Regions from separate parts of the Verrucosispora sp. NA02020 genome, predicted to be linked through region 1. Evidence: predicted binding sites of a transcription regulator. Region 1 holds the regulator's gene; the other holds the start of a gene.
The links. The regulator HrcA, encoded in region 1, represses chaperone genes, less so after heat shock. The targets are predictions, from matches to a motif close to GGTTNGCACNCTCNNNNNGAGNGTGCNAACC.
Positions count from the first base shown of each region.

Region 2: groL (chaperonin GroEL) is a predicted target of HrcA. The motif match lies at 2,217-2,247, and genes of this name have one in related genera.

Region 1 covers NZ_CP054923.1:6,524,546-6,528,956, forward strand. The annotation lists gene HUT12_RS29165 (16S rRNA (uracil(1498)-N(3))-methyltransferase) at 1-575, opposite strand, end outside; gene dnaJ (molecular chaperone DnaJ) at 577-1,722, opposite strand; gene hrcA (heat-inducible transcriptional repressor HrcA) at 1,796-2,818, opposite strand; gene HUT12_RS29180 (DUF4870 domain-containing protein) at 3,028-3,663, shown strand; gene hemW (radical SAM family heme chaperone HemW) at 3,701-4,411, opposite strand, start outside.
Region 2 covers NZ_CP054923.1:6,672,614-6,677,024, reverse strand. The annotation lists gene HUT12_RS29860 (GNAT family N-acetyltransferase) at 19-549, opposite strand; gene HUT12_RS29855 (cold-shock protein) at 761-961, shown strand; gene HUT12_RS29850 (hypothetical protein) at 1,345-2,169, shown strand; gene groL (chaperonin GroEL) at 2,443-4,065, shown strand; gene HUT12_RS29840 (hypothetical protein) at 4,119-4,361, opposite strand.

The DNA.
Region 1 (4,411 bases):
ACGATCTCGCCCCGGTCGGGCAACTCGACGGTGGTCAGCCGGTCGCTCGCCTCCTCGTGCAGCACATAGCCGGCGGCGGCCCCCGCGATCCGGCGGGCCACCGACGTGCCGGACTCGTCCGGGGCACCGGCGACCACCGGCAGCCACGCCCGACGGGCCTGCTTCGCCGCCTCCCGGGCGGTCGCCACCCACTTGGCCCGGGCCCGGACGCCTCGTTCGCCGCGCCACTGCACCACCGAGCGGGACGCCGCCCAGGGGACGATCTCGTCCACGCCCGTCTCGGTCATCGCCTGCACGGCCAGCTCACCCCGGTCGCCCTTGGCGATGCCCTGCACCACCACCAGTCGCGGGTGCGCCGCGTCGACGTACCCGCGAGCGGTGATGTCCAGGTCGAGGGTGCCCCGGCCGACGGCGGTGACCACCGCCTCGGCGGTGCCGCCCCGACCGTCGGCGAGCAGCAGCTCCTCGCCGACCCGGAGCCGCTGCACGGTGGCCGCGTGGTGGCCCTCCGGCCCGTCGAGCACCGTCGAGTCGGTGGTGGGCAGCGACTCGACCAGGAAGAGCGGAGCGGACACCTCAGGCGTGGCCGTTGAAGGCGTCGCGCATCCGGGAGAAGAACCCGCCCTGCTTGCTGAGCTCGGCGACCTCCTCGCCCCGGGTCACGGCGAACTCCCGCAACATCCGCTCCTGGTCGGCGTCGAGCTTGGTCGGGGTACGCACGTCGAGGTGGACGTAGAGGTCGCCCCGACCGGCACCGCGCAGGTGCGGTACGCCCCTGGCCCGTAGCCGCAGCGTGCTGCCCGGCTGGGTGCCCGGCTTCACGTCGACCGGCTCCTCGCTGTCCAGCGTCTTGATGGTCAGCCGGGTGCCGAGCGCGGCGGCGGTCATCGGCACGGTGACCCGGCAGTGCAGGTCGTCGCCCTTGCGGGAGAAGACGTCGTGCGGCCGCTCGTGGATCTCCACGTAGAGGTCACCGGCGGTGCCGCCACCCGGGCCGACCTCGCCCTGCTGCGCCAGGCGGATCCGCATCCCGTCCTCGACGCCGGCCGGGATCTTCACGGTCAGCGAGCGGCGGGTGCGGACCCGGCCGTCACCGGCGCAGGTGGGGCAGGGGTGCGGGATGGTCGTGCCGTAGCCCTGGCAGACCGTGCACGGCCGGGCGGAGACCACCTGGCCGAGGAAGGTGCGCTGCACCGACTGCACCTCGCCCCGACCACCGCACGCCTCGCAGGTGGCCAGGTGGGTGCCGGCGGCGGTACCGGCCCCGGTGCAGGTGGTGCAGAGCACGGCGGTGTCGACCGTGATCGGTGCCTCGACCCCGAAGGCGGTCTCCTGCAGGTCCAGTTCGAGCCGCAGGATCGCGTCGGCCCCGGGCCGGGTACGCGGTCGCGGGCCACGCCCGGCGCCGGTGGCCCCGCCGAAGAAGGCGTCCATGATGTCCTGGAAGCCGACGAAGGGTCCGGCGCCACCGGGGCCGCCCGGCCCACCGGCACCGCCGCCGCCCGGGGCGAGCGGGTCGCCACCGAGGTCGACGATCTGCCGTTTCCGGTCGTCGGACAACACCTCGTACGCGGCGTTGATGTCCTTGAACTTCTCCTGGGCCTCCGGGTCCGGATTCACGTCCGGGTGGAACTGGCGCGCCAGCTTGCGGTAGGCGCGCTTGATCTCGTCGTCGGAGGCCCCTCGGCTCACGCCGAGAATGCCGTAGTAGTCCCTGGCCACTGGGTTCCGTGTCCTCGTGTTCGTCTCGCGTTACGCCGGTCGGTGGCGGCAGCCTGCCGTCGGCCCTGACTGGTCAGTTCTGGGCCAGCAGCTCGCCCACGTAGCGTGCCACGGCCCTCACCGTGGCGATTGTTCCGGGGTAGTCCATCCGGGTCGGACCCAGCACGCCCATCCCCCCGACGATGGTCGCGCCCGGGCCGTATCCGGTGCTGACCACGGACGCCGCCCGTAGGTTGTCGATCTGGTTCTCGTCGCCGATGCGGACCCGCAGCGTGCTCGGCTCGACCTCGCCGATGAGCTTGAGCAGCACCACCTCCTCCTCGAGCGCTTCGAGGATGGGGCGCAGCGACCCCTGGAAGTCGAGCAGGCCGCCCCGGGCCAGGTTGGCGGTGCCGGCCAGGGCGAGCCGCTCCTCGTGCCGTTCGACGAGGGTCTCCAGCAGGACGGTGGAGAGCGTGGTCATGGCCGCCCGCAGGTGCGGCGCGCACTCGTCGATGAGTGTCTGCACCAGCGGTGGCGTGTCGGACAGGCGGGTGCCGACCAGCTTCTCGTTGACGAGTCGGCGCAGGTCCAGGACGTCGTCGGCGGGGACCGGCGCGGGCAGTTCGACCAGCCGCTGCTCGACCCGGCCGGTGTCGGCGATCATCACCAGCGTCAGCCGGGTGGTGGAGATCGGCACGAGTTCCAGGTGCCGGACGGTGGAGCGGGCCAGGCTCGGGTACTGCACCACGGCGACCTGGCGGGTGAGTTGCGCGAGCAGGCGTACGGTGCGGTGCACCACGTCGTCGAGGTCCACTGCGCCGACCAGGAACCGTTCGATCGCCCGCCGTTCGGCGGGGCTGAGCGGCTTGACCCGACTGAGCCGGTCGACGAAGAGGCGGTAGCCACGGTCGGTGGGCACCCGCCCGGCACTGGTGTGCGGCTGGCGGATGTAGCCCTCCTCCTCCAGCACGGCCATGTCGTTGCGGACCGTGGCGGGGGACACACCGAGTTGGTGCCGTTCGACGAGGGCCTTGCTGCCGACCGGCTCCTGGGTGGCGACGTAGTCCTCGACGATCGCCCGGAGCACGGCGAGTTTCCGGTCGTCGAGACCCATCCTCCCCACCTCCTGTCGCAGGTCAGCCCGGAGCGCCCGGAGTGCCAGAGGAACACTCTGGCACTCGACTGTAGCGAGTGCCAGTCTACGTCGGCGTTCCCGTGCCCGCGATGATCAAGACTTCCCGGATGTCCGGAAACCGATCGGCGGGTTGACACTCCCCGGTGTCGCTATGGTGCGCCGTTGCCGCTGGCACCTACCGTGACCACATGACTGAACCACCTCGTCCTCCAGGATCCGGCGACGACCCCACGTCCCCACTGTCGGGCTCGTCGGGCCAGCCCGGCTATCCCCCGCCCGGCGGCTATCCGCCGCCCACCGGCGACCAGCCCCCGTCGCCCGGCGGCTACGGCACTCCGGGTGACTACCCCCCGCCCGGCGGCTACCCGCCGCCCGGCGGTTATCCCCCGCCGGGTGAGTACCCCCCGCCGGGCGGCGCGCCCGGTGTCGGGTACCCGACGGGCGGTTACGGTCCCCCCGGCGGCGGCTACGCCAGCAACGAGGACAAGACCTGGACCCTGATCGCCCACTTCGGCGGCCCGCTCGGGGTGGTCGTGGGCGGCGGTCTGCTGGGCTGGGTCGCGCCGCTGATCGCGATGATGACCCGGGGGCAGCAGAGCCCGGTGGTCCGGGCGCACTCGGTGGCCGCCCTGAACTTCCAGCTCACCTGGGCCATCGCCGGGCTGCTCAGCTGGGTGCTCACCGCGATCACCTGCGGGCTGCTGTTCTTCGTGCCGTTCCTGGTCTGGATCGTGCCGGTGATCTTCGGGATCATCGCCGGGGTCAAGGCCAACGAGGGCGCCCTCTACCGGTACCCGATGACCTACGCCTTCGTGAAGCGCTGATCTCGGCTTCGTGAAGCCCTGACCTCGGGGACGGCGGTCAGGGCAGCAGGTCCCGCACCACGGCGTCGGCGAGCAGCCGGCCGCGCACCGTGAGAACGGCGCGGCCGGCCGCGTGGGCGGGCGCGGCGAGCAGTCCCTGCGCCACCGCCTGCGCGGCAGCGGCCCGACCGGCGTCGTCGAGGACGTCCAGCGGCAGCCCGGACGCGAGCCGCAGCCGGAGCATGACGTCCTCCATGTGCGCCTCGCCGTCGGTGAGCACCTCCCGGGCCGACCCGGGAGACTCACCGGCGGCCAGCCGCCTCGCGTACTCGCGGGGGTGTTTGACGTTCCACCAGCGCACGCCACCGACGTGGCTGTGCGCCCCCGGGCCGAGGCCCCACCAGTCGCCGCCGGTCCAGTACAGCAGGTTGTGCCGGCACCGGGCGGCCGGCGTCCGCGCCCAGTTGGACACCTCGTACCAGGAGAAACCGGCCGCGCCGAGGGCGGCCTCGGCGGCCAGGTACCGCTCCGCGGCGACGTCGTCGTCCGGGTACGGCAACTCGCCGCGACGCATCCGCGCGGCCAGCCGGGTGCCGTCCTCGACGATCAGGGCGTACGCGCTGACGTGGTCGACGCCCGCCGCCACCACCTGGGCCAACGACTCGGCGAAGTCCTCCGCCCGCTCCCCCGGCGTCCCGTAGATCAGGTCCAGGTTGACGTGCGCGAAACCGGCGTCACGCGCCTCCAGTGCGGCGGCCGGTGCGCGACC
Region 2 (4,411 bases), 150 kb from region 1:
ATCCCCACCCCGCCCCCACTACGCCCGGCGGCGCATCTGGAGTTCGCGGAGGGCGGGGACGGTCGGGTGCGGCACCCGTACGCCGGTGTCGGCGAAGCCGATCCGCTGGTAGGCGCGGTAGGCACGGTCGTTGCCCACCACGACTTCGAGCATCAGCTCCTGCCGCCCGCACTCCCGTGACCAGGCGCCGACCGCGTCGATCAGGGATGCGAGCAGGCCCGTGCCGCGCCACGTCGGGGTGACGTAGACCGCGTAGACCACGGTGACCGCGAGTTCCGTGGGATGGGCGACGCCACCTGCGTGCCCGACCAGTCGGCCACCGGGGTCCGCCACGAACTGGGCGGTGTGGGTGCCGGCCGAGACCTGGGCGACGCGGGCAGCGTACTCGGCGTGCGGGCGGGCGGCGGCCTCCGCGATCGTCTCCAGGAAGGCCAGCGGGGCGTCGGCGAGCATCTCCAGACGGAGGGCCCGCATCCGGGCGGCGTCCGCCGGCTCGACCCGACGGACGTCCGCCCGCAGGGTGCTGGTCTCGTCGATGGCGCTGGTCATGTCGGCATGCTTACCACAATGACGTACGGCGATGCCGTCAGTCGGAATATGCCCGATTTGTGGTCGTGCGCGGTCGTCACGCCTCGTGTACCGTGCGATTTCGGTCACCGTTTTTCGGGGTCGTCGCGGATCGCTGAAACCGGTGGTCTCCGGGTGTTCGGCGTGCCGGTGCCCGGAGTTGTGGTACGCCGCGCAGAGTGAGGACAACACCGTGGCACAGGGCACCGTGAAGTGGTTCAACGCCGAGAAGGGTTACGGCTTCATCGCCGTCGACGGCGGGCAGGACGTCTTCGTTCACTTCTCCGCGATCGAGATGGACGGCTACAAGGCGCTGGACGACGGCCAGCGGGTGGAGTTCGAGATCGGCCAGGGCCAGAAGGGCCCGCAGGCCGAGCGGGTACGCGCCATCTGAGTCACCCGCCGCGTCCACCTCGCCGGCTGATCCTCGGGTGGGGTTATGGGATCGTGGCCGGTGCAGGGCAGCGGCGCCGGGGCCGACCAGGGAAGATCATGGGCCGATCCAGCCATCGCTGAGGAGCGTCCATGTCCGACCAGCCGCCCCCGGCGGGTCCGTCCTCGTCCCCCGACGAGCCGGCCCGGCCTTCGCCGGCGAACGAGCCGACCCCGCCGGCGAACGAGCCCGATCGGGGTGACGGGCGGCCACCGGTCGACCCGACCGCCCCCTATCCAAGCCAGCCCTATCCAAGCCAGCCCTACCCGGGCCAGCCATATCCGACGTCGCCCTACGGTGGGTACCCGCAACCGGGGTACGGCCTCGACCCGGCCAGCCCGTTGGTGAATCCGCCCGGTGCCGGTGTAGGTGGTTGGTACGCGCGCTGTGTCGGCGCGCTCCGCCGGGGCTGGTCGCTCCTGCTGCCGATCGTCCTGCTGACCCAGGTGCTGCCGGCGGTGGTGCTGGCGGTGCTCGCGCTGGTGATCGACCCCACCGCGCGCTGGGAGGAGCAGCTCGCCGACGACAGCAGCGCGTTGCCCTCCGGATTCTGGGCCGACAGCCTCGTGTGGGTGGGCAGCCTCTTCGGGGCGGGTCTGATCGCGAGCCTGGTGCAGTGTGTGGGCTGGGCGGCCGGGACCTGGGTGATCGCCCGGCAGGCGGCCGGTGCGCCGGTCGACCTGGGCGCGGCCATGCGCTACGGGGTCCGGCGGGCGCTCGGGCTCTGGGGGTGGACCCTGCTGTTCGGCATGATCGTGCTGTTCGGCCTCTGCCTCTGCTTCCTGCCCGGCATCTACGCGGTGTTCGCGCTGGCCATGGTCGGCCCGGTCTACCTGTTCGAGCGGGACAACCCGATCGGCCGCTCGCACCAGATGCTGCGGCAGCGCCTGGGCCTGCTGCTCGGCCGGTTGGCGCTGGTGATCGGCGCGGTGATCGCCGTGTCGTTGGTCGCGGCTGCGATCGAGCAGGTGGGCCTGCTGCTGATCGGCACCGGCCCGATGGAGACCCGGACTGTGACGGCGGGCACGGTCGTGGTGACGGTGCTGGCGGCGCTGCTCACCCTGCCGGGCCAGCTTGCCCAGTTGGTCGGGCTGGTCGTCACGTACGCCGAGCAGCGGGGACACGAGGGGCCGGTGAACGACGCCCAACTGGCCCATGAACTCGGCTGATCACGGCGGTCGTGCTTGCACTCGGCAGGGCAGAGTGCTAAACAAGTCATTGGCACTCGCATGGCGTGAGTGCCAGTTGGTCGGGACGGTGGGGCCACCGTCGCACCCGGGGGATCACCTCGGGCGGGGCAGTGGCCGGTCGTCGCGGGCTATCCGGCCCGGCCGAGGAGACGTCGCCGTCGCCAGGTGGCGACGTCCCAAGGTGCGTACACCAGACGGCCCGTCCGGGGCACACCCCGGCTGGTCCGTGAGTGTCCAGGAGGACAACGCCGTATGGCCAAGATGATCGCGTTCGACGAAGAGGCTCGCCGCGGCCTCGAGCGGGGCATGAACCAGCTCGCCGACGCCGTGAAGGTGACCCTCGGCCCCAAGGGCCGCAACGTCGTGCTCGAGAAGAAGTGGGGTGCCCCCACCATCACCAACGATGGTGTGAGCATCGCCAAGGAGATCGAGCTCGAGGACCCGTACGAGAAGATCGGCGCCGAGCTGGTCAAGGAGGTCGCCAAGAAGACCGACGACGTCGCCGGTGACGGCACGACGACGGCGACCGTCCTGGCCCAGGCTCTCGTTCGCGAGGGTCTGCGCAACGTGGCTGCCGGCGCCAACCCGATGGCCCTGAAGCGTGGCATCGAGTCCGCCGTGGCCAGCGTCTCGGAGGAGCTGCTGAAGCTCGCCAAGGACGTCGAGACCAAGGAGCAGATCGCCTCCACCGCCTCCATCTCCGCCGGTGACAACACCGTCGGTGAGATCATCGCCGAGGCGATGGACAAGGTGGGCAAGGAAGGCGTCATCACCGTCGAGGAGAGCAACACCTTCGGGCTGGAGCTGGAGCTCACCGAGGGTATGCGCTTCGACAAGGGCTACATCTCGGCCTACTTCATGACCGACCCGGAGCGTATGGAGGCCGTCTTCGACGACCCGTACATCCTGATCGCCAACAGCAAGATCTCGTCGGTCAAGGACCTGCTCCCGATCCTGGAGAAGGTCATGCAGGGCGGCAAGCCGCTGCTGATCATCGCCGAGGACCTGGAGGGCGAGGCCCTGGCCACCCTGGTGGTCAACAAGGTCCGGGGCACCTTCAAGTCGGTCGCCGTCAAGGCGCCGGGCTTCGGTGACCGCCGCAAGGCCATGCTGACCGACATCGCCATCCTCACCGGTGGTCAGGTCATCAGCGAGGAGGTCGGCCTCAAGCTGGACGCCGCCGGTCTCGACATGCTGGGCCGCGCCCGCAAGGTCGTGGTGACCAAGGACGAGACCACCATCGTCGACGGTGCCGGTGACGCCGAGCAGATCCAGGGCCGGGTGAACCAGATCCGGGCCGAGATCGACAAGAGCGACTCCGACTACGACCGGGAGAAGCTGCAGGAGCGCCTGGCCAAGCTGGCCGGCGGTGTTGCGGTGATCAAGGTCGGCGCGGCCACCGAGGTCGAGCTCAAGGAGCGCAAGCACCGCATCGAGGACGCCGTCCGCAACGCCAAGGCCGCCGTCGAGGAGGGCATCGTCCCGGGTGGTGGTGTCGCGCTGGTGCAGGCCGGCAAGACCGCCTTCGACAAGCTGGACCTGGCCGGCGACGAGGCGACCGGCGCGCAGATCGTCAAGATCGCGCTGGACGCCCCGCTGCGGCAGATCGCCGTCAACGCCGGCCTGGAGGGTGGCGTCGTCGTCGAGCGCGTCCGCAACCTCGACGCCGGTCACGGCCTGAACGCCGCGTCGGGTGAGTACGTGGACCTGCTGGCCGCGGGCATCATCGACCCGGCCAAGGTGACCCGCTCGGCGCTGCAGAACGCCGCGTCGATCGCCGCGCTGTTCCTCACCACCGAGGCCGTCGTGGCGGACAAGCCGGAGAAGACCCCGGCTGCCCCGGCTGGTCCGGGTGGCGGGGACATGGACTTCTGAGTCCAGCTCCACACGCCGGAAAGGGCGGGCCGCGTCAGCGGTCCGCCCTTTTCCTATGTCGGTAGCGGCCGCTCGTCGCGCCGCTGCTGCGCCCGGTCGTACGGTGGGCGGTGCGGTGCCGGTTCGTCGACCAGGATGAGCGGCTCCTCGGGTGGTTCGGCTGCCCCGGTCATCTCCGCCAACTGCTCGGCGTCGCCGTAGTCCAGCCGGTCGATCGGCAGTTGGGCCGGGAGTTCGGGAACCGCGACCAAGGGCACCGCCAGGGTGTCCCGGGTCTGCTCGTCATCCGTGGTCATGGCTGCCTCCTCTACGCAAAACCGTAGGGGGCGTCGATGACCGGGGAGGG